4 regions of the Streptomyces sp. NPDC001732 genome follow, and region 1 is predicted to be linked to each of the others. Evidence: riboswitches for the same ligand, from Rfam matches in the RefSeq annotation. Region 1 holds a riboswitch; each other region holds the start of a gene.
The links. Region 1 has a riboswitch for cyclic di-AMP ahead of ACWCXX_RS14575 (M23 family metallopeptidase). Riboswitches for the same ligand answer to the same signal wherever they lie in the genome.
Positions count from the first base shown of each region.

Region 2: another riboswitch for cyclic di-AMP. It lies ahead of ACWCXX_RS36085 (M23 family metallopeptidase); the one in region 1 lies ahead of ACWCXX_RS14575 (M23 family metallopeptidase).
Region 3: another riboswitch for cyclic di-AMP. It lies ahead of ACWCXX_RS25190 (transglycosylase SLT domain-containing protein); the one in region 1 lies ahead of ACWCXX_RS14575 (M23 family metallopeptidase).
Region 4: another riboswitch for cyclic di-AMP. It lies ahead of ACWCXX_RS04685 (NlpC/P60 family protein); the one in region 1 lies ahead of ACWCXX_RS14575 (M23 family metallopeptidase).

Region 1 covers NZ_JBSFFY010000011.1:110,801-118,524, reverse strand. Annotated here, with positions in the region: gene ACWCXX_RS14590 (bifunctional acetate--CoA ligase family protein/GNAT family N-acetyltransferase) at 1-1,303, opposite strand, end outside; gene ACWCXX_RS14585 (HPr family phosphocarrier protein) at 1,476-1,757, shown strand; partial or broken gene ACWCXX_RS14580 (GntR family transcriptional regulator) at 1,905-2,177, opposite strand; gene ACWCXX_RS14575 (M23 family metallopeptidase) at 2,314-3,117, opposite strand; cyclic di-AMP (ydaO/yuaA leader) riboswitch at 3,131-3,295, opposite strand; gene ACWCXX_RS14570 (M16 family metallopeptidase) at 3,554-4,936, opposite strand; gene ACWCXX_RS14565 (M16 family metallopeptidase) at 4,963-6,348, opposite strand; gene ACWCXX_RS14560 (DNA gyrase/topoisomerase IV subunit A) at 6,625-7,724, shown strand, end outside.
Region 2 covers NZ_JBSFFY010000077.1:1,194-8,917, reverse strand. Annotated here, with positions in the region: gene lhgO (L-2-hydroxyglutarate oxidase) at 1-556, shown strand, start outside; gene trmB (tRNA (guanosine(46)-N7)-methyltransferase TrmB) at 546-1,484, shown strand; gene ACWCXX_RS36095 (PrsW family intramembrane metalloprotease) at 1,702-3,279, shown strand; gene ACWCXX_RS36090 (aldo/keto reductase) at 3,305-4,249, opposite strand; gene ACWCXX_RS36085 (M23 family metallopeptidase) at 4,520-5,731, opposite strand; cyclic di-AMP (ydaO/yuaA leader) riboswitch at 5,743-5,895, opposite strand; gene ACWCXX_RS36080 (PP2C family protein-serine/threonine phosphatase) at 6,271-7,431, opposite strand; tRNA gene ACWCXX_RS36075 (tRNA-Met) at 7,663-7,724, opposite strand, start outside.
Region 3 covers NZ_JBSFFY010000030.1:36,830-44,553, reverse strand. Annotated here, with positions in the region: partial or broken gene ACWCXX_RS25210 (mycothiol transferase) at 1-202, shown strand, start outside; gene ACWCXX_RS25205 (APC family permease) at 307-1,572, opposite strand; gene ACWCXX_RS25200 (hypothetical protein) at 1,755-2,186, shown strand; gene ACWCXX_RS25195 (DUF305 domain-containing protein) at 2,290-2,961, shown strand; cyclic di-AMP (ydaO/yuaA leader) riboswitch at 3,318-3,506, shown strand; gene ACWCXX_RS25190 (transglycosylase SLT domain-containing protein) at 3,509-4,000, shown strand; gene ACWCXX_RS25185 (FAD-dependent monooxygenase) at 4,013-5,170, opposite strand; gene ACWCXX_RS25180 (TetR/AcrR family transcriptional regulator) at 5,268-5,858, shown strand; gene ACWCXX_RS25175 (hypothetical protein) at 5,946-6,263, opposite strand; gene ACWCXX_RS25170 (APC family permease) at 6,613-7,724, shown strand, end outside.
Region 4 covers NZ_JBSFFY010000002.1:407,162-414,885, reverse strand. Annotated here, with positions in the region: gene ACWCXX_RS04700 (esterase/lipase family protein) at 1-413, shown strand, start outside; gene ACWCXX_RS04695 (M23 family metallopeptidase) at 665-2,266, shown strand; gene pcrA (DNA helicase PcrA) at 2,380-4,884, opposite strand; cyclic di-AMP (ydaO/yuaA leader) riboswitch at 5,191-5,356, shown strand; gene ACWCXX_RS04685 (NlpC/P60 family protein) at 5,355-6,512, shown strand; gene ACWCXX_RS04680 (hypothetical protein) at 6,676-7,029, opposite strand; gene ACWCXX_RS04675 (NlpC/P60 family protein) at 7,387-7,724, shown strand, end outside.

The sequences.
Region 1 (7,724 bases):
TGAACTTGCGGGGATTGCCGATCGATTCGAGGTACAGCAGGGCGACATCGGTGTCCGGGTCCTCGTACCAGTACTGCAGGAAGTCGTTGCCCGATATGTCGGCGCGGTTGCCCGCGGAGATGAAGGTGGACAGGCCCGCCCCGCGCCGGTACAGCCCGGAGAGCAGGGCGATGCCGATCGCTCCGGACTGGGTGAAGAGCCCGATGCGTCCGGGGGCGGGCGGCTCGGGGGCCAGGGAGGCGTTCAGCCGGACGGTTTCGGCGTTGTTGATGAGGCCGAAGGCGTTCGGGCCGATGATCCGCATGCCGTACGAGCGGGCCTGACGGACCAGTTCCCGCTGCCGCTCCCGGCCCTCGGCGCCCCATTCGGCGTATCCGGCGGAGAGGACGACCAGGCCCTGGACGCCGTGCTCGCCGCAGTCCTCGACGGCTTCGGGGACCCGGTCGGCGGGCACGGCCACGACCGCGAGATCGACCGGTTCGCCGATCTCGCCGATCGAACGGTGGGCGGGGACTCCGTCGATCGTGGCCCGGTCGTCGGCGAAGGCGTGGTTCACGGCGTACGTGCGGCCGGTGAAGCCGGCCCCGAGGAGGTTGCGTAGCACCGTGCGGCCGACCCCGCCGGAGGTCCGGCCGACGCCGATGACGGCGACGGATCCCGGGGCCAGCAGGCGCTGCACGGACCGGGCCTCGGCACGCTGCTCGCGGCCGCGCTGGACGGCGAGGGACTCGGCGGTCGGTTCGAGGTCCAGGGTGAGGTGGACGGAGCCGTCCTCGAAGCTGCGCTGCTGGGTGTATCCGGCGTCCCGGAACACCTTGATCATCTTGGTGTTGGCGGGCAGCACCTCGGCGGCGAAGCGCCGGATGCCGCGCTCGCGGGCGACGGCAGCGATGTGTTCGAGGAGGGCCGAGGCCACTCCCCGGCCCTGGTGCGCGTCCTGGACGAGGAAGGCGACCTCGGCCTCGTCGGCGGGGGCGGAGGCGGGCCTGCCCCGCTCGTCGATCCGGTCGTAGCGGACGGTCGCGATGAACTCGCCGCCGACCGTGACGGCGAGCCCCACCCGGTCGACGTAGTCGTGATGGGTGAAGCGGTGCACGTCCCTGTCGGACAGGCGGGGGTAGGGGGCGAAGAACCGGTAGTACTTCGACTCGTCGGAGACGTGCTCGTAGAAACTGACCAGCCGTTCGGCGTCGTCCGTGGTGATGGGCCTGATCCGGGCGGTTCCTCCGTCGCGGAGCACCACGTCGGCTTCCCAGTGGTCGGGGTAGGCGTGATGCGGACTCTGCTCCGGGGCGGGCTGCATGGGCAAAGACTACGGCGCCACCAGCGGTCGCGTGGGGCTCGGGGCCGGGGCAGGCTGGGAGGGCCGATCGGCGGTACCGCGGGCGTCGCGGGCACGTTCCGGGTCGGCCGGAGCACCGCGCACCGCGTGAGAGAATGGTCTAGACAACTTTTGATTCATGAAGGGCAGAACCATGGCTGAGCGCCGCGTCAACGTCGGTTGGGCCGAGGGCCTGCACGCCCGCCCCGCTTCCATCTTCGTCCGTGCCGCCACGGCTTCCGGCATCCCCATGACGATCGCCAAGGCCGACGGCACCCCGGTGAACGCCGCCTCCATGCTCGCGGTGCTCGGCCTCGGTGCGCAGGGCGGCGAGGAGATCGTGCTCGCGTCCGACGCCGACAACGCCGAGGTCGCCCTGGACCGCCTGGCGAAGCTGGTCGCCGAGGGGCTCGAGGAGCTCCCGGAGACCGTCTGAAACATTTTCCGCAAGAGAGCCGCGGCACCCTGAACCGGAGCCGCGGCTCTTCTGTTTTCCGGAACGGACCGGCCGGAACGCGCCCGGGTCCACGGAATTCCGGCCGTTGGCATCAGGGCGGGAAGAACTCGGCCCGAACGAATTCGGGCGGAAGGGGTTCCCGCTCCCTCGCCCGGCCCGGTCGCGGCCGGGCCGGGCCGGGCCGCGCAGCACCTTGAGGTGTGCCTCGGTGCGGCGCCGGGCGGCGCGCTGCACCCAGCGGCTCCAGCAGCATCCGGGCCTCCGGGAGGTCGGCTGCCTCCGGCTCAGCGGGGTCTGCACCCCAGAGGCCGCGTGCCGGCGGGTGATCACGAACCCCCTCGGCCCCGGGGTCCGCAACGTCTCTCTCGCCGGAACACGGAAAACCCCGTACCGACGCACCGACGTTGGGCTGTGGGACGGGTCGGCAGGCGGGCAGGCGCTCGCGCCGGGGTGCCGGGCGGGTACGCCGATGGCCCCGGCGGGCTGCTTCCGGGGCCATCGGGAGGTGCGGAGAGGTACCGCGAGGAGGTGCGGGTCAGATGTTGACGCCGTGGGCGCGCAGGTATGCGACGGGGTCCACGTCGGAGCCGTATACCGGGGTCGTGCGGGCCTCGAAGTGGAGGTGGGGACCGGTGGAGTTGCCGGTCGAGCCTGAGAGGCCGATCTGCTGGCCCGCGCCGACGCTCTGGCCGACGGAGACGCCGATCGAGGAGAGATGGCCGTACTGCGTATACGTCCCGTCCGTCATCCGGAGCACGATGTTGTTGCCGTACGCGCCGCCCCAGCCGGCCTCGACGACCGTACCGGCGCCGACGGCGACGACGGAACTGCCGGACGCGGCGTGGAAGTCGATGCCCGAGTGGCTGCCGGAGGACCAGAGCGAGCCGCTGGACTTGTAGCCGGTGCTGATGTACGAACCGGCGACCGGCAGCCGGAAGGAGCCCAGCCGGGCGCGTTCGGCGGACCGGGCGGCGCGCGCCTCCTCGGCACGCGCCTCGGCCGCGCGCTTCGCTTCGGCCCTGGCCTTCGCCTCGGCCTTCTTCTTGGCCTCCGCCTTCTTCTCGGCTTCCGCCTTCGCCTTCGCCGCGACGTCGGCCTGGTGCTTCTGCACGTCGGCCTGGGCGTCGATCTGATCGGCGAGGGTCGCGTCGATGGCGATGACCTGGTTCAGGCCGGTCTCGCTCGTGGAGGGGGCCTCGGAGTCCGCGGCGAGGGCCGGGGAGGCCAGGCCGCCGATGACTCCGGTGGTGGCCAGAGCCGCGACGCCGACGACCTTCGCGCTCCCGCGCGTCAGGCGGCTCGGGGCACGGTGCTTCCCGGTGGCACGGGTGAACGCCATGAAGTGGCTGGTCCTTTCCTTCCTTCTCGCCTACCGGGTTAGCTGACGGGTTCGGAGCAGGAAGGTCTCCTACGGGCGCCCCGGCCGTCGCGGCTCGGGCGTCCGATTCACCCCAGGGACTGCATGGGTCCCCGGCTCCCCCGGCTCGCGCCTGACGGGGACTCGGCGATGACTGCCCGGTACGTCGCGGTTGCGGCATACGAGTGGCGGGCAGCCCAGCCGACGCTAAGCGGGGCCGCTTTCATTCACCAAACGGACAGGCCGTTTTGTAGCGCATCCCACAGGGCAGACAGGCAACCTCCCTCACAAGGGCGGACAAAAGGGAGGGTCTCGGCGAAATCCCTCTCACCCAGATCCTCCCTTCGTCCCGATATGCGAATGCCCGACCGGCCGGTCCGCGCCTGGGCTCAGGCGACCGGCGGGGCCGTTCCGCTCGTCAGCCGGTGACCACCGACACCTCTCCGATGCCCAGCGCCCGGACCGGCTCCGCGATCCGGGCCGCGTCACCGACGAGGACCGTGACCAGCCGGTCCTCGGGGAAGGCGTTGACGACCGCCGCGGTCGCCTCGACCGTGCCGGTCTCCGCGAGCCGGGCGTACAGGTGCGCCTGGTAGTCGTCCGGGAGGTGCTGCTCGACCTGGTCGGCGAGGGTGCTCGCGATGGAGGCCGCGGTCTCGAACTTCAGGGGCGCCACACCCACGAGGTTCTGCACGGCCGTCTCGCGCTCCTCGTCGGTCAGGCCCTCCGCCGCCAGGGTCCGCAGGACCGTCCACAGGTCCTTGAGCGCCGGCTCGGTGGACTCCGTGTCCACGGAACCGCTGATGGCGAGCATCGCGGCACCGGTCGCGCCCGACGCGGAGTCCGGGGCCGACGACCGCAGCACCTGGGCGAAGGCCCGCACACCGTAGGTGTAGCCCTTCTCCTCGCGCAGCACCCGGTCCAGCCGGGAGGTGAGCGTGCCGCCCAGGCAGTACGTGCCGAGCGTCTGGGCCGGCCACACGCTGTCGTGCCGGTCGGCGCCGATCCGGCCGATCAGCAGCTGCGTCTGCACCGCGCCCGGACGGTCGACGATCACCACCCGCCCGGTGTCGTCGGCGGTGATCGGCGGGGCGGTCCGGGGCTCGGCGGGCTCGCCCGACCAGTCGCCGAGCGTGTCGGCGAGCAGGGCGTCCAGGTCGATGCCGGTGAGGTCGCCGACGATCACGGCGGTCGCGGTGGACGGCCTGACGTGGGCGTCGAAGAACGCGCGCACCGCCGCCGAGTCGATCCGCTCCACCGTCTCCTCGGTGCCTTGACGCGGGCGCGACATCCGTGCCGCGGCCGGGAACAGTTCCTTGGAGAGCTGCTTGGCGGCGCGCCTGGCCGGGTTGGCCTGCTCGTGCGGGATCTCGTCGAGCCGGTTGCGCACCAGCCGCTCGATCTCGCCGTCCGCGAAGGCGGGCGCCCGGAGCGCCTCGGCGACCAGTGCCAGGGCCTTGGAGAGCCGGGAGGCCGGAACCTCCAGGGAGACCCGGACGCCGGGGTGGTCGGCATGCGCGTCGAGGGTGGCGCCGCAGCGCTCCAGCTCGGCGGCGAACTCCTCCGCGGTGTGCTTGTCCGTGCCCTCGGAGAGCGCCCGCGACATGATCATGGCCACGCCGTCGAAGCCCTCGGGCTCGGCGTCCAGCGGGGCGTCGAGGAAGATCTCCACCGCGACGACCTGCTGGCCGGGGCGGTGGCAGCGCAGCACCGTCAGGCCGTTGGGCAGGGAGCCCCGCTCCGGCGCGGGAAAGGCCCAGGGCCGGGCGACGCCGGGGGCCGGCTGCGGGTGGTACTGCATCGAAACTCCAGTCGCGGCGGCGTCGGTCACTTGCCCGCTCCTTCGTGCGCGTCGGTGTCGTCGGCGTCGGTCTCCGCCATGTCGGCGGGCTCGGCCGTATCGGCGGGCTCGGCCGACTCGACCGGCTCGTAGACCAGCACCGCCCGGTTGTCGGGGCGCAGCTGGGCCCTGGCGGCGGCCTGGACCTCCTCCGCGGTGACGTCGAGCACCCGCTGCACGGCGGTCAGGGCGAGCTGCGGGTCGCCGAACAGCACGGCGAAGCGGCACAGTTCGTCCGCGCGGCCCGCGACCGTGCCGAGCCGGTCCAGCCACTCGCGCTCCAACTGGGCCTGCGCACGCTCCATTTCCTCGGGTGTGGGGCCCTCGGCGGCGAACCGGGCGAGCTCCTCGTCGACCGCGGCCTCGACCTGCGGCACCTCGACCCCGCCGGACATCTTGACGTCCAGCCAGCCGAGCGAGGGCGCCCCGGCCAGTCTCAGCAGCCCGAACCCGGCCGCCACGGCCGTACGGTCACGGCGGACGAGACGGTTGTGCAGCCGGGACGACTCGCCGCCGCCGAGCACGGTCAGCGCGAGGTCCGCCGCGTCACACTCCCGGGTGCCGTCGTGCGGCAGCCGGTAGGCGGCCATCAGGGCGCGCGCCGGGACCTCCTCGCGGACCTCCTCGCGCAGTTGCTCGCCGATGATCTCGGGGAGCGCGCCGTCGCGCGGCGGCTGCTTGCCGTCGTGGGACGGGATGGAGCCGAAGTACTTCTCGATCCAGGCGAGGGTCTGCTCGGGGTCGATGTCGCCGACGACCGAGAGCACCGCGTTGTTGGGCGCGTAGTAGGTACGGAAGAAGGTGCGCGCGTCCTCCAGGGTCGCGGCGTCCAGGTCGGCCATCGAGCCGATCGGGGTGTGGTGGTACGGGTGGCCCTCGGGGTAGGCCAGGGCGGTCAGCCTCTCGAACGCCGTGCCGTAGGGGACGTTGTCGTAGCGCTGGCGGCGCTCGTTCTTGACGACGTCCCGCTGGTTCTCCATCGACTCCTCGTCGAGCGCGGCGAGCAGCGAGCCCATGCGGTCGGCCTCCAGCCAGAGGGCCAGCTCCAGCTGGTGGGCGGGCATGGTCTCGAAGTAGTTGGTGCGCTCGAAGCTGGTGGTCCCGTTGAGCGAACCGCCGGCCCCCTGCACCAGCTCGAAGTGGCCGTTCCCCTTGACCTGGCCGGAGCCCTGGAACATCAGGTGCTCGAAGAGGTGAGCCAGGCCGGTGCGTCCCTCGACCTCGTGGCGCGAGCCGACGTCGTACCAGAGGCAGACCGCGGCGACCGGGGTCAGATGGTCCTCGGAGAGCACCACGCGCAGGCCGTTGGCCAGGCGGTGCTCGGTCGCTGTCAAGCCGCCGGAACCGGCCTGAGCTGTGGCCGTGTGACCCATGGGCATGTACGTCCCTTCGATCGCGATACTGGATTTCCTGCGAGACCTGCCACTGTAAGCAAGCGCACACGCGCCTGGCGAAGTTCCCGTCCCGCGGAAGTTCGCGTGAAAGGGGGGCGCACCCCCCGCGCGCAGGGGCGGGAAACACCCTCGGCGGGCGCCCCGGACGCCCTTTGGGCCGGGTCGAGGTCGGGGATGTCAGTGCGGCGGTCCACAATGGTCCGCGTCAGAACCTGAGGTTGCCCGAACAGAATCCGTGAAGGAGTCGCAGCAGCGATGGCCCGCCGCAGCACGAAGACCCCGCCGCCGGACGACTTCGAGGAGAAGATCCTCGACATCGACGTCGTCGACGAAATGCAGGGCTCCTTCCTCGAGTACGCGTACTCGGTGATCTACTCCCGGGCCCTGCCCGACGCCCGGGACGGCATGAAGCCGGTGCACCGCCGCATCGTCTACCAGATGAACGAGATGGGCCTGCGCCCCGACCGCGGCTTCGTGAAGTGCGCCCGCGTGGTCGGCGAGGTCATGGGCAAGCTGCACCCGCACGGCGACGCGTCGATCTACGACGCGCTGGTCCGGCTGGCGCAGCCGTTCTCCATGCGGCTCCCCCTGGTCGACGGCCACGGCAATTTCGGCTCGCTCGGGAACGACGACCCGCCGGCCGCCATGCGGTACACCGAGTGCCGGATGGCCGACGCGACGTCGCTGATGACGGAGTCGATCGACGAGGACACCGTCGCGTTCCAGTCGAACTACGACGGGCAGGAGACGGAGCCGACCGTTCTCCCCGCCGCGTACCCGAACCTCCTGGTCAACGGCTCGTCCGGGATCGCGGTCGGCATGGCGACCAACATGCCGCCGCACAACCTGGGCGAGGTCGTCGCCGCTGCCCGGCACCTGATCAAGCACCCGGGCGCGGACCTGGAGACCCTGATGCGGTTCGTGCCCGGCCCCGACCTGCCCACCGGCGGCCGGATCGTGGGCCTGGGCGGCATCAAGGACGCGTACGCCCGGGGGCGCGGCACGTTCAAGATCCGCGCGACCGCCTCCGTGGAGAACGTGACGGCCCGTCGCAAGGGCCTGGTCGTCACGGAACTCCCCTTCACCGTCGGTCCGGAGAAGGTGATCGCCAAGATCAAGGACCTGGTCTCGGCCAAGAAGCTCCAGGGCATCGCGGACGTGAAGGACCTGACCGACCGCGAGCACGGCCTGCGCCTGGTCATCGAGGTGAAGAACGGCTTCGTGCCGGAGGCCGTGCTGGAGCAGCTCTACAAGCTGACGCCGATGGAGGACTCCTTCGGCATCAACAACGTGGCGCTGGTCGACGGGCAGCCGCTCACGCTGGGCCTCAAGGAGCTGCTGGAGGTCTACCTCGA
Region 2 (7,724 bases), on a different contig from region 1:
CGAGCTGGCGCGGCCGGAGCTGGTGCGCGGCCTGGTCTACCCGGTGCCCGATCCGGCGTTCCCGTTCCTCGGGGTCCACCTGACCCGGGGCCACGACGGCAGCGTCCACGTCGGGCCGAACGCGGTGCCGGCGCTGGCCCGCGAGGGGTACGGCTGGCCGGTCGTGCGCCCGCGCGAGCTGGCGGACACCCTGACCTGGCCCGGCACCTGGCAGATAGCCCGCAGACACTGGCGGTACGGGGCGGGAGAGGTGCGCCGTTCGCTGTCGAAGCACGCGTTCACCGAGGCCGTGCGGCGGCTGCTGCCCGAGGTGACGGAGGACGATCTGCGCCCGTCCCCGGCCGGGGTCAGGGCCCAGGCCGTGCTGCGCGACGGCACCCTGGTGGACGACTTCCTGATCCGCGAGGCCCCGCACACCGTCCATGTGCTGAACGCCCCGTCGCCCGCCGCGACCGCCTCGCTGCCCATCGGGCGGGAGGTGGCGCGCAGAGCGCTGCTCCGGGCGCGGGAAACGGGATGGAGGCCGCCCGCCGTAGAATCAGGGCATTGTGTCTGAGCCCATGAACCCCTCCGAGAGCCCGGTCGAGGACGCCGCCACGGGTCTTCCGGCGAGCCCTTCCGCGAGCCGTGCCGCGCGTTCCTCCGCCCAGAAGCCCGTCCCGCAGCCCGCCCCCGCCGCCGGTTCCCCGGAGCCCGGTGCCGCCGCCGGGATTCCGGACGAGTTGCGCGCCGCCGCCTTCGAGCGGCAGCGCAGGCTGCGCCAGGAGCCGCGCTTCCCCGGCGGGCCCGCCGTCGATCCGGCCGGTTCGCACCACGAGCGCCGGATCCGCAGCTTCCAGCCCCGCCGCAGCCGGGTCACGCCCGGCCAGGAGGAGGCCCTGCTGAGGCTCTGGCCGAAGTGGGGCCTGGACATCGACGGACAGCGCGTCCTGGACCTGCCCGAGCTGTTCGGCGGGCTCCCGACGGTGCTGGAGATCGGCTTCGGGATGGGCGAGGCCACCGCGCAGATGGCCGCCGACGACCCGGGCACGGGCATCCTCGCCGTCGACGTGCACACCCCGGGCCAGGGCAACCTCCTCGGCCTCGCGGACCGCAACGGTCTGTCCAACATCCGGGTGGCCAACGGCGACGCGATCATCCTGCTGCGCGAGATGCTCAAGCCGGAGTCGCTGGACGGGCTGCGGGTGTACTTCCCCGACCCGTGGCCCAAGAAGCGCCACCACAAGCGGCGGCTGATCCAGCCCGAGTTCCTCGACCTGGCGGCGCAGCGGCTGAAGCCGGGGGCAGTGATCCACTGCGCGACCGACTGGGAGCCGTACGCCGAGCAGATGCTGGACGTGCTGACCGCGCACCCCCTGTACGAGAACACCCAGGCGGACGGCGGCTACGCGCCCCGGCCCGCTTACCGGCCGCTGACCCGGTTCGAGGGGCAGGGGCTGGACAAGGGCCACGTCGTGCACGACCTGCTCTTCGCCCGGCGCTGAGCCACGCGCCGCTGTCTCCGCGTGCGTCGCTGATCTCGTGCGCCGCTGATCTCCGTGCGCCGTTGTCTCCGCGTGCGCCCCGCTGAGGCCCGCGCGCCCCGGCGGGCACAGGGCACGGCCCGGCGGGCGCGGGGCGGGAAGCACGGCCCGGTGGGGGCGGGCACGGGTCTGCGCCCCATGGCCAGGTGTCAGTGCCGCTCGTTAGGGTCGACGGGTGGTGTTCGACGGGTCTGTCCAGCGGCAGCAGGCGCAGCCGGCCGTACCGCTCCTCGAGGAGAAGCGGGTCGGTGAGATCCTCGCGGCCGTTCCCGGGCGCGGGCACTGGCGCTACCGGCCGCGTCGCGTCGGCATGGTGTGGCGCAGCAGAGCGTTCCGCATCACTGCCGTGTTCACGGTGCTCGCGCTCTGCGGGCTGGCGATCCTGGCCCTGGTCCGCGACCAGACGGGCACCCAGGGCTTCCTCGTCGGGCTGGGGCTCGCCGTGCTGCCCGTACCGCTGCTGATGACGGCGTTCCGCTGGCTGGATCGGGTCGAGCCGGCCCCCTGGCGGAATCTGCTGTTCGCCTTCGCCTGGGGGGCGTTCGCCGCCGCCCTGGTCGCGATCCTCGCGAATTCGTTCGCGACCCGCTGGATAGCCACGGCCACCGCCGACCCGGCGGACGCCGACACCCTCGGCGCCACGGTGATAGCGCCGATCGTCGAGGAGAGCGCCAAGGCCGCCGCGATACTGCTGGTCTTCCTGTTCCGAAGACGCGAGTTCAACGGGATCGTCGACGGCGTCGTGACCGCCGGATTCACCGCGAGCGGCTTCGCCTTCACCGAGAACATCCTCTACCTCGGCAACGCCTTCGGCCAGGACCAGCAGGCGGGCATCGCCGGTGCCGTGTCGGTGACGGTCGCGACGTTCTTCGTGCGGGTGGTGATGTCGCCGTTCGCGCACCCGCTCTTCACGGTGCTGACCGGCATCGGCTTCGGGATCGCCGCGGCGACCGCCCGGCGCCGCCGCGTCCGCCGCGTCGTGCTGCCGCTGCTGGGCCTCGTCCTCGCCATGGGGATGCACGCGCTGTGGAACGGGTCGGCGACCTTCGGCCCGTACGGCTTCTACGCCGTGTACGGGCTGTTCATGGTCCCGGCCTTCGGCCTGGTGACCTGGCTGGCGATCTGGTCGCGCCAACGCGAGCTGCGCACGCTCTGTGCCGAGCTGCCCGCCTACGCGGCGGCCGGCTGGCTGACCCCGGCGGAGCCGCTCGCCCTCGCCTCGATGCGGGCTCGCGGCCTGGCCCGTGACGCGGCCCGCCGTCAGCACGCCATCGCGGCGCGGGAGAGCTGGGAGGGCCCGTACGGCGCGGGGCACCCGGTGTGGCCGGGCCATCCCGGGCCGGGCGCCACCCCTTACGGGCCGACGGCGCAGGCCGGGGCACGGGCCAGGGCACGGGCCGCGGCCCACGGCACGGCGGCCGCCCGCACCGTCGCCGAGTACGAGTCGTTCGCGACGTCGCTGGCATCGCTGCGGCTGCGGGCCCGGCGCGGGGTGGCCGAGCCGGACTTCGCGGCCCGTGAGCTGGAGCTGCTGCACCACCTCTGGCAACGCAGGGAGGTGGCCGTTCCCGCCCTCACGTACGCGGCGCAGGCCACGGGCCGACTGCGTCTCCACCCGCCGCCGTCCCCGTACGCCCCGCCGTTCCCCGCGCACACCCCGTACGGCGGCCACCCCAACGGCCCCGGGCCGGGACCGGGAGCCGGCCCCTGGCCGGGTCACCGCCCCTCTCCGGTCCCGCGGCAGCCACCGCGGTAGGGCCGCGGTGGCTGTGGACCGTGCGTCAGGCGGACGCCTCGGTGAGTGCGGCCAGATCCTGCTCGGTCAGTGAGAGGTCCGCGACGGCCACCAGTGCGGGCAGCTGCTCGACCGTGCGGGCCGAGGCGATCGGCGCGGCGACGGTCGGCCGGGACGCGAGCCAGGCCAGCGCGACGGTCGCGATCTGCGCGTCGTGCTCCTGGGCGACCTTGTCCAGCACGGCCAGGACCTTCTGCCCCCGCTCCGACTCCAGGTACTGACCGGCGCTCTGCGCCCGCGCGCTGTCCACCACGGCGCCCGGACGGTACTTGCCGGTGAGGAAGCCGGAGGCCAGGGCGTAGTACGGCACGGCGGCGAGCCCGGCGCGGGCGGCCGTGTCCTGGAGCTCGCCCTCGTACGTGTCGCGGGAGACCAGGTTGTAGTGCGGCTGAAGGGCGACGTAGCGCGCCAGCCCCTCGCGCTCCGAGAATTCCAGGGAGGCCCGGAGCCGCTCGGGACCGATGTTGGAGGCGGCGATCTCCCGGACCTTGCCCTCCTTCACCAACTGGTCCAGGGCAGTGATGATCTCCTCGACCGGCACGGTCTCGTCGTCGAAGTGCGTGTAGTAGAGGTCGATGTGGTCGGTGCCGAGCCTGCGCAGCGAGGCCTCGGCCGCGGCCTTGATGTTGGCGGGGGCGAGCCCCTTGTACTCGGGGTGGCCACCGGCCTTCGTGGCGACGACGACGTCGGAACGGTTGGCGCGCGCGGCGAGCCACTTGCCGATGACGGTCTCCGACTCGCCGCCCGCGTTGCCCGGAACCCAGGCGGAGTACACGTCGGCGGTGTCGATGAAGTTGCCCCCGGCCGCTGCGTAGGCGTCCAGGACGGCGAACGACTGCGCCTCGTCGGCGGTCCAGCCGAAGACGTTGCCGCCCAGAGCGAGCGGAAAGACCTGGAGGTCGGAAGAGCCCAGCTTACGAAGAGAAGTCATAAGTGGATCAACGAACTCCGGCGGGTCGGCTATTCCGCCGACTCCGCCGCTCCGACAGCTCCGCCGTTCCGGTGGCTCCGCCCTTCCGGGCGCCTCTCGCCTTCCGCACGGCTCGCGCGCCCGTAACCGCTCACGACAGGACCGGCAGCCCTGACGTCGGGGGGGAGCGTCAGGACTGCCGGGGTTCATGGGCCGGTGAACCGGCTCGGGCCACGGGGCCGGGGGACGCGGCGCATCGGACCGTATCGGGTCGGGCCAGGCCAGGTCGCCTCAGACGTTGAGACCCTTGTCGCGGAACCAGGCCATCGGGTCCACGCCCGTACCGCCCGGGGTGTGGACCTCCAGGTGGAGGTGCGCACCCGTCACGTTGCCGGTCGCGCCGACCCGGCCGATGGTCTCGCCGGTGGTGACCTTCTGGCCGATGCCGACACCGATCGACGACTGGTGGCAGTACCAGATCTCCGTGCCGTCGTCGAGCTCCAGCACCGTGCGGTAGCCGTACGCACCCGCCCAGCCCGCCGACTTGATGGTGCCGCCGTGCACGGCCTTGATCGGGGTGCCGGTCTGGGCCGCGAAGTCGAGGCCGGTGTGGTGGCCGGAGGACCACATCGATCCGGCCTGACCGAAGGTCGAGGTGATGTGGTACGAGGAGGTCGGGAGGGCGTAGCTGGCGGCGAGCTTGGCGAGCCGCAGGGCCTCCGCCTTCTTCTTGGCCTCCTCCTCCGCCTTCTTCTTCTCGGCGGCGGCCTTGGCCTCGGCCGCGTCCTGCTGCTTCTTGGCCTCGGCGGCGGCCTTCTCGGCTGCTTCCTTCTCCTGCGCGGCCTTGGCCTCGGCGTCGGCGGCGTCCTGCTGCTGCTCGGCCTGCTGGAGGATACGGGCGCGGAGCGCCTCGCCCGCGTCCGTCCGGCCCTGCTCGGCCTCGGCGAGGGTGATGCCCGCGGAGGTCAGCGGGGCGGAGGCGGTGGCGTCCTCCGACGCGTCCGTGTCCGAGTCGTCGGAGAACAGGGCGCCCACGCCGGGAAGTGACGCGGCGTCGGGAAGCTTCTCCGTGATGGAGTCGGGGACGGAGATGGAGACCGGCGGCTTGCTCTGCGCGGTGGCCATGCCGCCCGCGCCGACCGCCGCGATGACACCGACGCCCAGCACCGTGGAGCTGCGGGCGAGTCCGTTGCGCTGCTTGGCGACGCGGTGCCGGCCGCGCACGGGGCGGACGGACTCCTCGGTGGGGTTCCACTCCTCCTGGCTGCGCGCGGGCTCGTCGGCACGGAAGTCGCCGCCGAAGTCACTGGTGAACTCGGTGGTGAAGTCACCGCCCCGGCCGGTGCCGTAGTCGCTGCCGTACGCCGTCGTCACCGTCCCGTGGGGCGCGGCGTCGGGACCGAAGCCGGAACCGTGCTGCGCGGGGAAGTCGGCGCCGAAGCCGGAGCCGTGATCGGGATTGAACCGGGACGGGGCTTCGGGGGCAGGCTTGTTGGACGCCACGGGGGCGCACTCCTTTCCTTCCTTCTCGCCTACCGGGTTAGCTGACGGGTTCGGAGCAGGAAGGTCTCCTACGGGCCCCTCTGCCTCTCACGAGACACAGGCGTCCGATTCACCCCATATAGGTGGTTCCCCGGTTCCCTTGCGGAATTCGGCGCTTGCGCACGGTGCCGCCATTGGCGACGGCTGGGACGACCGCGCTGCGTTATCGAACGTTAATAGACAGCGGGCTCGCATTCCAAGCCGTTCCCACTGATCGTTCACGTCTTTGGCCTGGACTTTACGGGACACAACCGGGCGGAATCGGACGAGTTGAGCACCCTTCACTCGCTGCCCCATTTCTGACGTTGCGTCAAATGTTATGCGGAGCGACGCCTTTCGGTTACGCACGGTGGCACCGTGAGCGGAGGGAACGGACCCGGAACACGCGGAACCTCATCACGCCCGCCCAAAACCCTGCCCGAACTCCGTCCGAAACCCCGCCCGCCCACGTCCGACCTCCACTCGCCTCCCCGTCCGTCACGCCTCCGGCCCGCCGTCCGTCACGCGTCTTCCCGACCGATGATCCGCACGGTCCGGCGCCGGTCCGGCTGCCCCTCCACCGGGCGCATGACCGCGAGCAACGCCATGTCGTCGGTCGTCTCGCCGCCCGTGTGCAGGCGCACGTCATCGGTCAGCGCGGACAGCAGTTCCTCGGGCCCCGGGAAGATCCGCCCGCGCAGCCGGTCCACAGGGTCGTAGAAGACCCCCTCGGCGTCCCGCGCCTCGGAGAGGCCGTCCGTGTACAGGAGCAGGGTCGCCCCGGCCGGCAGCTCCCACTCGTCCGTCCGCTGCGGCCACGCGCCCAGGTCCATCCCGAGCGGCAGCGCGGCCTCGGTGGGCCTCAGCACCTCCAGCTCCCCGCCCGGATGCAGCAGGATCGGATCGGGGTGGCCGCGGTTGACGATGCGCACCCCGGACGCTCCGGGCGGGATCTCGGCCAGTACGGCGGTGATGAACCCCTCCAGCACGTCGAGCCCGCCCCGCCTCGCCTCCTCCCGTTCCAGCGCCCGCTCCAGCCGCCCCGCCACGCCTTCCAGGGAGGGTTCCTGCTCCGCCGCCTCACGGAACGCCCCGGTGACCACCGCCACCGTCCCCACGGCTTCGAGGCCCTTGCCCCGTACGTCCCCGACCACCAGCCGCACTCCGTACGGGGTGTTCGTCACGGCGAACAGGTCGCCGCCGACGAACTCGTCCGCCTGCGCCGCCTCGTACCGCGCCGCCACGCGCAGTCCGCCGATCCGGTCGGACGGCTCCGGCAGCACCGCGCGCATGGCGGTCTCCGCGATGACCCGCGCGGAGGCCAGCTGCTCGTTGCCGCGCCGCACCACCGTGTTGATCACGACCGCGAGGACCGAGACGGTGGCCAGGGTCAGCAGCTCGATCAGCGGCACGGCCCCGGGCAGCGTGCTGCCGGACAGCCGCAGCACGATGACGGCCAGCATCGAGGCGATACCGGTGCGGACGGTGCTGGCCAGCGAGAAGAACGGGGCGGCGATCAGTGGCGCCGCCACGAACAGTGGGATGGCCGTGAAGGGCGGCGGCGTGAGGGCGTCGAACACCAGCCCGCCGATGATCATCATGGCGGGCAGCGCACTCACGAACCGCCTGGTGCCGACGCCGCCCTCGGCACGCCCGCCGCGCCGCTTCTTCCGCTTCCACACCACCCGTTGGTCTCCTGCCCGGTACGTCCGCGGCTGCGGACGGAACCGCGCCCCGCCCTCCAGACTCCCCAAAGCGGAACGGCCCGGCGACCGCTTGTCGGCCAACAGAGGTAACGGAGGCGATGGAAGCGATGAAAGGGATGGAAGTGATGAAGGCGACGGAGGCGTCCGGGCGGAGGGACGGAACGAGTCAGGCCCGGCACGCTGTGCGTGCCGGGCCTGACTCTTCAGTAGCGGGGACAGGATTTGAACCTGCGACCTCTGGGTTATGAGCCCAGCGAGCTACCGAGCTG
Region 3 (7,724 bases), on a different contig from region 1:
CCCCGAGGAACTGCTGACACTCCGGCAGGCGGCCGTGGCCCGCTCCCGCGCCCCGGTCGCCGAGGCCCCGGCCGACGGCGGCCCGGGGAACCCGGACCGGTACACCGCACCCGGTGGTGAATCGCCCGGCGTGCGACGGGGCCTGATCGACATGATCGAGGAGTACGCGCGGCACGTCGCTCACGCCGACCTCGTCCGGGACCGGTGGACGGGCTCGTCGGGGAGGCCCCGCGGCGCCGACGACGACGCCCCCCGGGCCGGTCGTCGCCCGCGGCCCGGCGGACGGCACCGACCCGTCCGCCGGCCCTACTGCCGGCGGGTGCGCCCGAGGGCCCTGCGCACGCCGTACGACCCGGCCCCGGCCGCCAGCACCGCGGCACCGGAGACGACCGACGCCGCCGGCAGCGCGAAGGCGAGCAGCAGACAGCCCGCCAGACCGATGACGGGCACGGCGCGGGGCGGCCGGCCCTCGTCGGGGCCGAGCGTCCGGGCGGCGGCATTGGCGACGGCGTAGTACACGAGGACCCCGAAGGACGAGAAGCCGATCGTCCCCCGGAGGTCCGCGGTGGCGGCGAGGACGGCGACCACGGCACCCACGGCGAGCTCCGCCCGGTGGGGGACCGCGAAGCGCGGGTGCACCGCGGCCAGGACGTGCGGCAGATGACGGTCGCGGGCCATGGCCAGGACGGTGCGCGAGACGCCCAGGACCAGTGCGAGCAGCGAGCCGAGCGCGGCGACGGCCGCACCGGCCCGGACCACGGGCACGAGACCGGGCGCCCCCGCCGCACGCGCTGCCTCGGCCAGCGGCGCCGGGGAATGGGCGAGACGGTCGGGGCCCAGGACGGCGAGCAGGGTGACGGCCACGGCGGCGTAGACGAACAGGGTGATGCCCAGCGCGAGGGGGATCGCCCGGGGGATGGTGTGCCGCGGGTCGCGGACCTCTTCCCCGAGCGTGGCGATCCGCGCGTAGCCCGCGAACGCGAAGAACAGCAGACCGGCCGCCCGGAGCACGCCGCCGACCGTGGCGTCCGCCCCGATGGCCAGGCGCCCGGTGTCCGCGGTGCCGCCGCCGAGACCGGCGACGACCACCGCCGCGAGGACGGCGAGCACGAAGGCGACGGCCACCCGGGTCAGCCGGGCGGACCGGTGCACCCCGACGCAGTTGAGGGCGGTCAGCGCCACCACCGCGGCGACGGCCACCGCACGCTCCTGGCCGGGCCACGCATAGGACCCGACGGCCAGTGACATCGCCGCGCAGGAAGCCGTCTTGCCCACGACGAAGCCCCACCCGGCGAGATGGCCCCAGAAGTCGCCGAGACGCTCCCTCCCGTACACATAGGTGCCGCCGGACGCCGGATGGCGGGCGGCCAGACGGGCGGAGGACGTCGCGTTGCAGTAGGCCACCACCGCAGCCAGGCCCAGGCCGATCAGCAGACCGGACCCGGCCGCGCCCGCGGCGGGCGCGAACGCGACGAAGACGCCCGCCCCGATCATCGAGCCCAGGCCGATCACCACGGCGTCGGACACGCCCAGACGGCGTCTCAACCCGCCCGTTCCCCTCGGCGCGTTCATCGCTCTGCTCCCCGTCGGAACCCCGCGCGGGAGGTTCCCGCGAACGGTCGGGGCGCCCGCTCCGGGGGCACGGTAACCGAGCAAGGTGTACGGCCGGGGGTGCCGCGGGCCGGACAAACCCGGTGGGGGTATCGTCGGACTCGCACCGCAGGGCCCGTACGACCGAGGAGTTCGAGGCAGCCGTGGATCGCGGACCGACGCGCGCACCGGGAGTGTCCCGGCTGCTCGTGCTGTGCGCCGTCCTGTGCGGTCTGTTCCTCATGCACGGCGCCCCGGTCGCCGCGGCCGGGGGCTGCCACGACGCGATGACGACGCTCCCGGAGCGGTCCGCGCCCCTCTCGGCCGTGCCCATGGCGATGGCCGGACACGCCACCGTGCAGCACGGGGACGACGCCCTCCGGGTGGCCGCGGCCCCGTCCCCGGCGGGCGGCGAGTCGTGCGTGTTCACCCACGTCCGGGACCGGGTGCTGCCGCTGCTCCTCGCACTGGGCCTGGTGGTCCTGGCGGTCCGGGGCGTCGCCGGGCACCGTGCGGCCGTGCGCGGGCCGGCACGACGGGGGCCGCCGTTCGGCGGCAGGGATCTGCTGCTCCAGGTGTGCATCGCGCGGACGTGACAGGGAACCGCCGGTTCCCGGCCCACCGGGGCCGGACCGGCCGGACGACCCCGCCCGTTCCACGCGCCACCGACGTGGCGCGTCCACCTGGAAAGAATCCAGCATGCGCGTTTCCCTGCCCACCGCTGTCCGCCGCCGTCGCGCACTCGCGGCCGCCGGTGCCGTCGCCGCCCTCGCCCTGGCGCTCACGGCGTGCGGCTCCTCCGACGAAACGAAGTCCGACGACCCGTCCGTGCCCGGCATGGGCCATGGCTCCGGCAGCGCCTCCGCACCGGCCGCCCCGGGCGGTGCGTTCAACGACGCGGACGTGAAGTTCGCGCAGGACATGATCCCGCATCACCAGCAGGCCATCGAGATGGCGAAGCTGGCCGACGGCCGTGCCGCCGACGCCGAGATCAAGAAGCTGGCCACCGCGATCGAGAAGGCCCAGGATCCCGAGATCGACACGTTGAAGGGCTGGCTGGCGTCGTGGGGCAAGCCGCTGCCGGAATCCCCGAAGGGTGACATGCCCGGAATGGATCACGGCTCCCACGGCGCGGGAATGCCCGGAATGATGTCCGACAAGGACATGAGCGATTTGAAGGCCGCTGCGGGCAAGGACTTCGACAAGAAGTTCGCCCAGCTCATGATCGCCCATCACCAAGGCGCGGTCACCATGGCCCGGGACGAGCAGAAGAAGGGCGACAACGCCGAGGCGAAGAAGCTCGCCGAGGCCGTGGTGACGGCCCAGACCGCAGAGATCGAGCAGATGAACAAGATCCTCGAAAGGCTCTGATCCCGGCACGGGTGGGGCCCCGCCATGCGGGGCCCCACCTCCCGGACGAAGAGTCAAATGTAATTGCATGGGCGATTTGCCCCATTGGTGTAACTGGGCGGTGAAGGGGGGTTAGCCCCTTTCATGCCGCTTCGATGGGGGGCGAAATGCACCTTTTGCGATTAAGTGGTGCGCATCACGTTCGATGTCCGTGATGCCATGCCGGACGGTCCGGTTCCCTTTTCCTGCAAGGGGATTCGGCCGTTCGATGTGAAGTGCGTTACTGAATTCCCCGCAATTCGATCTTGCGAATGAATTGTGCGCGGAATTCGGGGGCTTGTCCCTTTCGGTGTTTCTCGCCTACGGTCACCGTCAATCCGGACGGAACGCCGAATCCTGCCGCTGTCCGGCAATCCGACCCACTCGTGCACGGCAGGAACGGGGGACCCAGGCAAGCCGCCGATCCGGTATCCGGAACGGCTCGGGGTGAAGCCGCATTCGCGTGCGGCCGGGCATCTCCAGCCCGAACCCGACAGCTCACCTCGTAGGCGACGGAGAGGAATTCACCATGCCCGCAAAGGGTGCGTACCGTCGTCGCAGGCCCGTTTCGCCGGTCCGGGGTTTCATCGCCGTGGGCACGGGCGTGGCCGCCCTCGTGCTCCCGCTGGCCGTCGCCGGAGCGGCGTCGGCAACGCCGGCGCAGTCCGCCGGTGCCGTCACCGCGCAGCCCGTGACGTACACGAACGATCTGGACGGCTGGATCAGGGAGTCGCTGGCCGTCATGGCCCAGCACAACATCCCCGGCAGCTACGAGGGCATCCACCGCAACATCATGCGCGAGTCCTCCGGCAACCCCCGGGCCATCAACAACTGGGACTCCAACGCCGCCGCCGGAACGCCCTCCAAGGGGCTCCTCCAGATCATCGACCCCACGTTCCGCGCCTACCACGTGCCCGGTACGTCGATGGACAGCTACGACCCGGTCGCCAACATCACGGCGGCGTGCAACTACGCCGCCGCCAGGTACGGGTCCATCGACAACGTCAACGGGGCCTACTGACGCACCGCACGGTCAGTCCGGCCGCGGGGGCGTCCAGTCGGCGTGCCGCAGGATCGTGCGGACGGTGACCCGCGACGGTGCCAGCCGCAGCGCCGTGTCGCGCAGGGCGATCGCCACCGGATGCGACAACTGCTGGCCCATCCGGCCGGCCCGACGGGCCGCCCTCGCGACCGACTGGCTGCGGGGGCGGCGCTCGGCGTCGTAGCGACCGAGCGCCGCTTCGACGGAGGGCGCGGTGCGGAGCGCGGCGGCCAGCGACACCGCGTCCTCCAGCGCCTGGCAGGCCCCCTGGCCGAGGTTCGGGGTCATCGCGTGGGCGGCGTCGCCGAGAAGGGCGATCCGCCCGACCGCGTAGGAGGGCAGCGGGGCGACCAGCTCGTTGACGTCGTGATGCAGCACGGCGTCGGGCCGGGTCGCGGCCAGCAGGGCCGGAATGGGGTCGTGCCAGTCGCCGAACCGGCGGCGGGCCTCGGCGAGCGGATCCGGACTGCGCACACCGGCGGGCGAGTTGAACACCGCGTGCCACTCGGCCCGGCCGTCGGCGAACACGATGTGCCCGAACTCGGCCCCCCGGCCCCAGGTCAGCTCGAAGTCGGTGCGCAGCTCCACCGGCGACTCCGTGATGGCCCGCAGCACCGTCGAGCCGCTGTGGACCGGGCCGGGATGGCCGGGAAAGAGCTGCGCCCGCAACCGGCTGTTCACGCCGTCGGCGGCCACGACCAGATCCGCGTCGAGAACGGTGTCGCCGACCGCGATCCGTACCCGGGAGGCGTCGGAACGGTCGACGGACGTCACCTCGGCCCCGACGACCAGGGACCCGGCGGGCAGCTCCGCGCGCAGCAGCCGGTGCAGCACGGACCGGGGAATGCCCACGATCGGGGTGCCCAGCTCGCGTTCCAGCGCCGCCCCGTCCATGCGCGCCAGCAGACGCCCGCCCGGACTTCGGGTGCCGCCCGTGTACTGGGGCCGGGCAGCCGCGCGCACCGCCGCTCCGACGCCGAGGGCGTCCAGCGCGCGGATGCCGTTCGCGTGCAGGGAGATGCCCGCGCCCGCGTCGTCCAGCACGGGACTGCGCTCGACGACGGTCGTCTCCCATCCGATGCGGCGCAGCCCGATCGCGGCTGCCAGCCCGCCGATGCCCCCGCCGACCACCACCGCACTGCCGCCCATGCCGGCCCCCTCTTCCGTCCCGTCCCGCCACGCCCTCGGTCTTCTACATCTGTAGAAGGAGGGTACTACGCCGCCTCTACAGGTGTAGAAAGAGGGGATGAGCACCGATCGACGCACCGTTCTCGCCGACGCCGCCATCGAGGTGCTGGCCGACGAGGGGATGCGCGGACTGACCCACCGTGCCGTGGACCGGGCGGCGGACCTTCCTGCGGGCACCACCTCGGCCTACTTCCGTACGCGCAGGGCTCTGCTCGCCGGGCTCGTCCGGCGGCTCGTCGAGCGGGACCAGGCGGAGTTGCAGGCGGCGGGGGAGCGGACGCCGGTGCCGAGGACCCCCGGCGAACTCACGGACGGACTCGCCGCGTTCGTCGCGGGACGGCTCACCGGGGAGGGGCGGCGGCGCTCGCTCGCCCGTTACGCGTGCGCGGTCGAGAGTGTGCGCCACCCGGAGCTGCGCGAGATCCTCGTACCCCGCCGGAACGCGGCACGGGAGACCGTGCGGGAGTTCCTGGACGCGCGGGGCGTGGCGGACGCCGAGGGGCGCACCCTCACCCTGCTGGCCTGCGTGGACGGGCTGGTCTTCGACCGGCTGGTGGGCGGCGGGGACGTGCCGAGGGGTGAGATCGCGGGACTGGTCGCCGCGGCACTGCGGACACCCGGAGCGGGCGGCGGCCTCGTGGCCCCCTGAGCCGTACGGCGACCGGGGCACGGCCGGGCCCACGCGCCCGCCGGGGAGAGCCGACGTGCCTGCCCTGGAGGACCGACGTGCCCGAGGTCAGTCCTGGAGGTTCTCCGTCGTCCGTCCCGGTTCCCTGACCGGTGGCACGGGAACGGTCGCGGCCCCGCCCTCCCGGACCGCCCGCACCGCCGTCTCGTGGAGGTGCCGGCTGTCCTTCTCCGAACAGCACGGCACGGGGCTGCCCGACATGGTGAACCAGTCGGTCGCACCGGTGTACTGCACGGTGATCTGGGCCGTGTCGTCCGCCCAGGTCGTATGAATGGTCAGGTCCCCGGACAGGACACCGGCCTCGTCCGTGAGCACGCCACCGCGCCCGGAGAACACCCCACGAGTCGTCCACGACGCCCAAGCCATGACTCCAGGCTGACACCAGGACGGCGGATGCGCGACCCGCGGGCCGTCGCGCCCCGCGCCCCCGGGCCCGTCCCGTGTTCCGGTATTCGGATACGAGCGAAACATTCCTGCCGGGACGGCTGCGGTTCCCGCACCCGCCGATCCCCGGAGGAAGAAGCGCTGTTAACGCGAAAACGTCGGATCGTTGCTCATGAACAACGAATTCCGAAGGTGAACAGCTATTGACCTGCGGAACTCGTCAGGATTGCATGTCGCGCTGGGAGCGCCGAAAACCACTCATCACGTCCTCGTCTGGAGGCGATACCGCTCCCGCGCTCGCACACCACCCCTGCTTGATCGGAACCGCACGATGACCGACACGCTCAGCGCTCCCCAGGCGCTCGCCCCAGCGACCGGCCCCACCCCACAGAAGCTCAAGCGTTCCATCGGCGTCGTGGGCGGAACACTGCTCACGCTCTCCTGCGTGACGCCCGCCTCGACCCTTTTCGTGGTCGTACCGGACCTGTTCTCCAGCCTCGGCACGTACACCGCCCTCACCATCGCCATCGGCTCGCTGCTCTGCATCGCGGTCGCCTTCTGCTACTCGGAGCTCGGCACCCTCATCCCGAGCGCCGGCGGTGAGTACGCCATGGTGTCGACGATGGCGGGACGGCTGGCCGGGTGGCTGGTCTTCGTGCTCTCGCTGCTGGTCGTGATGATCGTGCCCCCGGTCATCGCCATGGGGACCGCCGACTACCTCGCGCCCGTCGTGCACATCCCCGCCCCCGTCGCGGGCGCCGGCGTCATGCTCCTAGCCACCCTCGCCGGCCTCCTGGACCTGCGCGCCAACGCGTGGATCACCGGGATCTTCCTCGTCCTCGAAGTGATCGCGGCGGCCGTCGTCGCCCTGCTCGGCTTCGCGCACTCCGAGCGCGGCGTCTCCGCGCTGGCGCAGGGATCGGTCGCCTCGTCGGACGGCGGCACGTCGACCGTCACCGCCATGATGGTGATCTCCGGGCTCGCGATCGCCCTCTTCATCACACAGGGCTTCTCCACGGCCGTCTACCTCTCCGAGGAGCTGGAGAACCCGCGGCGCAACGTCGCCCGTACCGTGCTCGCCACCCTCGCCATCTCCACGGCCGTCATCCTCGTCCCCGTCATCGCCATCACCCTGGGCGCACCGGACCTGGAGGCGCTGACCTCCGGCGACCTCAACACCATGGTCGCCGCCTGGTCCAACTCGGCCGTCGGTACCTTCGTCAGCCTCTGCGTCGCCCTCGCCATCATCAACGCGGGCATCGTGATGGTCATTCAGAACTCGCGGGTGCTGTTCGCCTCCGCCCGCGACAAGGCCTGGCCCGCGCCGGTCAACCACGCCCTGTCCCGGCTCGGCCGGTTCGGCTCCCCCTGGGTCGCGACCCTGATCGTCGGCGTGCCCGGGGCGGCCCTGTGCTTCGTCAACCTGGACACCCTGTACGGCGT
Region 4 (7,724 bases), on a different contig from region 1:
TCGCCCCGCTGGCGAGCGCTCACCCCATCGTGCGGCAGATGCGCACGGGGTCCGCCCCGATCGAGGAGCTGTGCAGGCCGGCGCCCGGCTGCCGCACTCGGTTCGTGAGTTTCTGGAGCGAGCTGGACCGGGTGGTCGTCCCGCCCGAGGCGGCCCGCATCGACCACCCGGACCTCGACGCGTTGAACGTACGGGTCACCGGAATCGGCCACCTCGCGCTGCCGGTGCACCCCTCGGTCGTGACCGCGGTCCGGCAGGCACTGGAATCCGGCGAACCGACGGCCGAAACCGAAGAAGCCGGAGGAGCCGAAGGGGCCGAAGGGGCCGGAGAAACCGAAGGGGGCGGAAGAGTCGACAGCGCTGACGGTGACGACTGTGCCGAAGGAACTGGCGGCGCCGTCTCGGCGGCCTGAGCCCGAGCGCCCCGCTACCGCGCCGCCGTCGCCGTCGCCCCACAAATAGAACGGGTTTCGAACATAGAGCCAAGGCTGTGTGCGCAGTTCGTCGAAAGACGGCCGATTGCCCGTTTCCTGAGCCGCCCGAACCCGCCGAAGATTGTCGGCGTCGCATACCGCCGGGTACAGTCGCGGCCACTGCTCCCCCTGGGATCCCCCCACCGGACCCCGGGCCCACAGGTCCTGCTGCCGAGGCGAGAGAGAAGTTGGTGAACGACCAGCACCCCCACGCCGGGTACGCCGGGTACGACAGCGAGGTCACCGGCAGCTTCCACAGCGACCCCCTCTTCGGTTCACTCCCCGGCGGCCACGACGGCGCGTACGGCAACGGCTACGGCGCCGGACAGACGGGGCACAGCGGCCAGTACGACTCCACGCAGTGGGACACGGGCGCACACCCGACCGCCTCGTACGACGGGTACGGCACGTACGCGACACAGCCCCAGCAGCAGTACGAGGCGGCGCCGACGTACTCGACCACGGCCACCTGGACGCCCGTCGCCGACTACGGCACGACCGCGACCACGTTCACCGACACCACCGCCTTCGCGGGCATCCCGGCCCAGGCCGACTCCCCGGACGCCACGGGCCAGTGGAACACCGGCGGTTGGCAGCCGGACAACCAGTGGGCGGCGACCGACACGGCCGCGTACGACTCCGGCGTGTACGACGCCACGGCCTGGAACACCGGCGCCACGCCCGAGCACGAACAGCAAACAGTGCAAACCTCGCAAAACGAACAGGTGTTGCACGAGGCGCCGACGGCGCAGGACGCGTACGGGGTCCAAGAAGCGCACACGGCGCACGAGTCGTACGACCTCTACACCGGCGAGGGCTCCTACGACCCGTACGAGCCCTACCGCACCGACGCGCACGACACCGAGCACGGGTTCGTGGCCGGAGCCGAGCACGGAACCGGACCGGCTGACGACGGCGGCACCGACCACGACGCCTCGGTCCACGACGCCTCGGTCCACGACTCCCCGGCCCACGAGGTGGACCTGGCCGCCTCCGCGGCCGACGCGCACCGTCCCCTCGGCCGCACCTCCGCCCGCACCAACGGCAGCAGCCGCAGGCGGCGTTCCCCCGCGAAGCGTTCCGCGCTCCTCACCGTCGCGATTCCCTCCGCCTGCGTGATGAGCGTGGCCGGTATCGCGGCCGCCTCCGTGGGCGGACTGGGCGGCGGGGAGAAGAAGGACGAGGGCAAGACCACGATGGCCGCCCCCGACGCCGGTTCCGTCAAACCGGGCGTGGCCAACAACAAGCTGGACACCCAGCTCGCCAACCTCAGCGCCGACGCCGAGAACTTCGCCGACCGCGCCAGCCGCACCCAGGAGCGCATCGACCTGCGGGAACGGCAGGCCGCCGAGAAGAAGAAGCGCGAGGAGGAGGCCGCCCGCAAGGAGGCGCTCCGTCCCAAGTTCGTCATGCCGGTCGCCCAGCACCGCCTCAGCGCGTACTTCGGCCAGGCGGGCGTCAACTGGATGTCCACGCACACCGGCATCGACTTCCCCGTCCTGCAGGGCACTCCGGTGATGGCCGCGACGGACGGCACCGTGCGCACCCAGCTGAACAGCGCCTACGGGAACATGGCCATCGTCACCGCGGCCGACGGGACCGAGACCTGGTACTGCCACCTCAGCAGCACCAAGATCCGCTCGGGCCCGGTCAAGGCCGGTGACGTCATCGCGTACTCCGGCGACTCCGGGAACTCGACCGGCCCGCACCTGCACTTCGAGGTGCGGCCCGGCGGCGGCGCGGCGATCGACCCGCTGCCCTGGCTCCGCAGCCACGGCGTCGACCCGACCTGAGCCCCCGCGGCCGGCGGCCGACGTCCTGGCTGCCGTACTGAGAACTGCATACGAATGGGTCTGCCCGCCACACCGTCGGTGTGGCGGGCAGACCCATTCGTGCGGGGCCGGGGCTACAGCTTCTCGACCGGCGCGTACCGCAGCAGCAGCTCCTTCGGCCGGTCGTCCCCGAAGTCGATCCTGGCCAACGCCTGGTCGCCGACGCCCTCGACCGCCATCACCGTGCCGAGGCCGAACTTGTCGTGCGTGACCCGGTCCCCGACGGCCAGCGTGACCGTCGGCCTGCTGTCCGAGGTCCGCCGGGTCGCGAAGCCCGAGGGGCCGGAGCGCGCCCGCGAGGCGGACAGCGACGAGGTGATCCCCTGCGTCGGCCCGGCCGGAGCAGCCATCGGCCCGGTCCGCTTCCACTCCAGGTGCTGGTCCGGGATCTCCTCCAGGAACCGCGACGGCGGGTTGTACGAGGGCTGCCCCCACGCGCTGCGCATCGCGGCCCGGGTCAGGTAGAGCCGCTCACGGGCCCGGGTGATGCCGACGTAGGCGAGCCGCCGCTCCTCCTCCAGCTCCTTCGTCTGGCCCAGGGCCCGCATGTGCGGGAAGACGCCGTCCTCCAGGCCGGTCAGGAAGACCACCGGGAATTCGAGGCCCTTCGCGGTGTGCAGCGTCATGAGCGTGATGACGCCGGAGCCGTCCTCGTCCTCGTCGGGGATCTGGTCGGAGTCGGCGACGAGGGCCACCTTCTCCAGGAACTCGGCGAGCGTGCCCGTTCCGGTGGGGGCCGCGGCCGTACCCGCCTCGACAGCGGCCGTGGCCTCGTCGGCAGCCGCTGTGCCCCCCTCGGCCGCCGCGTGCTCCTGCTCGAATTCCAGGGCCACCGAGGCGAGTTCCTGGAGGTTCTCGATCCGGGTCTCGTCCTGCGGGTCGGTGGACGCCTGGAGCTCGGCCAGGTAGCCCGTGCGTTCCAGGACGGCCTCCAGGACCACCGCGGGGCCCGCGCCGGACTCGACGATCGTGCGCAGCTCCTCCATCAGCGTGTTGAAACGCTTGACGGCGTTGGCCGACCGGGCCGCCATGCCGTACGCCTCGTCGACCCGGCGCAGTGCCTGCGGGAAGGTGATCCGCTCCCGCAGGGACAGGGCTTCGATCATCGCCTCGGCACGGTCGCCGATGCCGCGCTTGGGCACGTTGAGGATGCGGCGCAGCGGGACGGTGTCCTCCGGATTGGCGAGGACGCGCAGGTAGGCCAGGATGTCCCGGACCTCCTTGCGCTCGTAGAAGCGCACGCCGCCGACGACCTTGTAGGGCAGGCCGACGCGGATGAAGATCTCTTCGAAGACGCGGGACTGGGCGTTCGTGCGGTAGAAGATCGCGACGTCGCCGGCCTTGGCGTCGCCCGCGTCGGTGAGCCGGTCGATCTCGTCGGCGACGAACTGCGCCTCGTCGTGCTCGGTGTCGGCGACGTAGCCGGTGATCCGGGCGCCCGTGCCGGCGTTCGTCCACAGGTTCTTGGGGCGGCGGCTCGCGTTGCGTTCGATGACCGCGTTGGCGGCGGACAGGATCGTCTGCGTGGAGCGGTAGTTCTGCTCCAGGAGGATCGTGGTCGCGTCCGGGTAGTCCTCCTCGAACTGGAGGATGTTGCGGATGGTCGCGCCGCGGAAGGCGTAGATCGACTGGTCCGCGTCACCCACGACGCACAGCTCGGCGGGGGCGTCGCCCTCGCCCGCCGGGCCGACCAGTTCGCGCACGAGGGTGTACTGGGCGTGGTTGGTGTCCTGGTACTCGTCGACCAGGACGTGCCGGAAGCGGCGGCGGTAGTGCTCGGCGACGTCGGGGAACGCCTGGAGCAGGTGCACCGTCGTCATGATGATGTCGTCGAAGTCCAGCGCGTTGGCCTCGCGCAGCCGGGACTGGTACATCGCGTACGCCTGGGCGAGCGTCTTCTCGAAACCGTCGGCGGCCTGGCCCGCGAAGGTCTCCTCGTCGATCAGCTCGTTCTTCAGGTTGGAGACCTTGGCCGTGAACGACTTCGGCGGGAAGCGCTTCGGGTCCAGGTCGAGGTCGCGGCAGACCAGGGCCATCAGCCGCTTGGAGTCGGCCGCGTCGTAGATCGAGAACGACGAGGTGAAGCCGAGCTTCTTCGACTCGCGGCGCAGGATGCGTACGCACGCGCTGTGGAAGGTCATGACCCACATGGCGTTGGCGCGCGGCCCGACGAGCTGCTCGACGCGCTCCTTCATCTCGCCGGCGGCCTTGTTGGTGAAGGTGATCGCCAGGATCTGGCCGGGATGCACCCCGCGCTCGGCGAGGAGGTGGGCGATCCGGTGGGTCAGCACCCGGGTCTTCCCGGAACCGGCCCCGGCGACGATGAGCAGCGGGGAGCCCGCGTGCACGACGGCGGCGCGCTGCTCGGTGTTCAGCCCGTCGAGGAGCGCGGCGGAGTCGACGACGGGGCGGGGGGCGCCGTCGCGGTAGTACGCGTCCCTGGGCGGCGGCCCGTCGAACACGTCCCCGAAGAGCCCCTCCGGCACCTCTTCGGGTGCGGCGTCCTCGGGGGGCGGCGGGGGTTCTTCCTCCGAGGGCTGGAGGCCGGCCAGGAAACTGTCGTCAAAGAGGCTGCTCATCGCTTGTCGAGTCTAAGCCGCCGCACGGACACCCGGCGGGCCCTTGCCGAACCGCCCGGCGCCCGCTCGCCGGACGGGCGCGAGGAACGGACACGCACCGAGAACGGACGCGCACGGAGAGAACGAACACGCACGGAGAGCGGGCAACCGCACCGCGTGAGGGGTTCCGGACCTCCGGCCACTCCTGCAACCCAGGTCACGAAAATGTATCGGGCATATCGAACATCGACCTTCCCAGCGGCACACCGGTTGGCTAGCGTGCTCGACCGGGCGGCCCGTACCCCCTTTGCGGCGAACCACGCCGAGCGGGCACCCCCGCCGAATCCGGGCTGCCCCCATGGGCGTTCGGAGCCGGGGACCCACAGGAAGCACTGGGGTGAATCGGTCCTCATCCCCCAAACGGACCGTAGGGCAGCCTTCCGTTCCGCCCGAACCCGACAGCTAACCCGGCAGGCGGTCCACGGAAGGAGATGCCCGTCTTGGCATCGCACCGCAAACCGCGCCCCCGGATGCGCACCACCGCACCGGCCGTCGGGCTCACCTCGGCGGCGCTGGCGTCCGTGACCCTGCTCTCCACGCAGAGCGCCACGGCCGCGCCCGGCCCGAAGCCCAGCGTCGAGGACGTCCAGAAGAAGGTCGACGACCTCTACCGGCAGGCGGGCACCGCGACCCAGAAGTACAACCGGGCGAAGGAAGCCTCCGCCACCCAGCGCGCCAAGGTCCAGGCCCTGCTGGACGACGTGGCCGAGCGCGCCGACAAGCTCAACGAGGCGCGCCGGACGCTCGGCACCTACGCGGCCGCGCAGTACCGCAACGGCTCCATAGCACCGTCCGCCACCTTCTTCCTGGCCGACGACCCGCAGTCGTACTTCGACCAGAGCCAGCTGATGGACCGGATGACCAGCCGCCAGCAGAAGGCGGTCACGGAATTCCGTACGCAGCAGGCCAGAACGGCGAAGAAGCGGTCCGAGGCGGTGCAGAGCCTGGAGACCCTGACGACGACCCAGGCCACCCTGCGCACCAGCAAGCAGAACGTCCAGAAGAAGCTGGGCGAGGCGCGCACGCTGCTGTCGAAGCTGACCGCCGAGGAGAAGGCGCGGCTCGCGGCGCTGGAGCGGAAGAAGGAGGCGGAGGCCAAGCGCAAGGCCGAGGAGCTGGCGAAGCAGCAGGCCGCAGCCGAGGCGGACCGCAAGGCCGAGGAGGCCGCGAAGGAGGCGGACTCCGGCAGCGGTACGGGGACGGGCACCGGAACCGGCACCGGCTCGGACAGCGACGCCACCACCCAGGCGGAGAAGGTACTCGCCTTCGCCAGGGCCCAGATCGGCAAGCCGTACGTCTGGGGCGCCACCGGCCCGGACTCGTACGACTGCTCCGGGCTCACCCAGGCGGCGTGGAGGGCGGCGGGCGTCGACCTTCCGCGCACCACCTGGGACCAGGTGAAGATCGGCACCCGGGTCGCCACGGCGGACCTGCGGCCGGGCGACCTCGTCTTCTTCTACGACGACATCAGCCACGTCGGCATCTACAAGGGCGACGGGATGATGATCCACGCACCGAAGCCCGGGGCGAACGTGCGCGAGGAGTCGATCTACTACATGCCGATCTACGGCAGCGTGCGCCCGGCGTAGCGGCCGCACCGCAGGACCTCCGGCCGCCGGACGCGCTCGCTCCTCGCGCCCGTCCGGCGGGCCGGGGACGCCCGGGCCTGACAACCTCGGGCCGGGGCGGCGTCGGCCCCGGCCCGCCTCGGGTCCGGGCATCGGCCCCGGTCCGGCGGCCGGGCCCCGGGGCTCAGACCCAGAGCGTGGCGATGAAGATGTTGGCGAGCGTCAGGCCGCCGACCGCCGCGAAGGCGCCCTTGTCGACCTTCTCCTCGTCCCGCTTGACGTAGACGAGCGCGAGGATGACGACCAGGATCAGCGTCTTGACCCCGATCTTGATGTTGTTCACGTGGCCGCCGTCGGCCTCGTTCAGCCCGACCAGCGCGACACCGGTGACCAGCATGGTCAGCGCACCGTGCAGCATCGCCGGCACGAACCGGGCCGTGCCCGCGCCCATCGCCTTCATCTGGGTCAGGAAACCGCCCAGCAGCGAGGCGATGCCGACGATGTGCAGGGCGACGAAGACATGAATGAGTACGTCCATGAGGCCGCAGCCTAGCCCCGCCCATATCACCACCCCACAGGCAGGTGCGACTTCCCGGCCGCTCCGCTCGTGTCTGTACCGAATGCCTCACTCTGGTGCAATTTCCTCGATCACTTGACGACATTGCCGCGCCAAATTCGGGCAATAAGCGCCATTACGACTCTTGCCCGTGCCCCGGGTCTAGCGTCCCTGACCAGGTGACCGGCTCCCTCGCCGCTCCGTTTCCGGACGGCGCACCGGTCGCCCCGCCGAGAGATCCGGCGGCGGGCCGCTCCCCCGTGGCGCCCCGTGGCCGGGTCTCCGGTGGGCCCGTCGGTAGTCCCCGCCGGGCAGTCATCAGGAAGGACGCACGCCCTCGTGGCAGCGCATCGAAAACCCAAGCAGCGCCCGTTCACCGGCTCTGCTGCCCGCACCGCGGCCGGCCTCGCCCTCACCGGGGCCGCCACCGCCGTCGTGCTGCCGGGATCGGCCCACGCCGAGCCCGATCTCACCCCGGCCCAGGTCAAGGCCAAGGTGGACCGGCTGTACCACGACGCGGAGGTCGCCACCGAGAAGTACAACGGCGCGAAGGAGAAGGCGACCGCCGCGACCGAGGCCCTGAACACCCTGCGCGACGAGGCCGCCCGCCGGACCGAGCGCCTCAACACCGCGCGCGACGAACTCGGCTCGTACGCCGCCGCGCAGTACCGCACCGG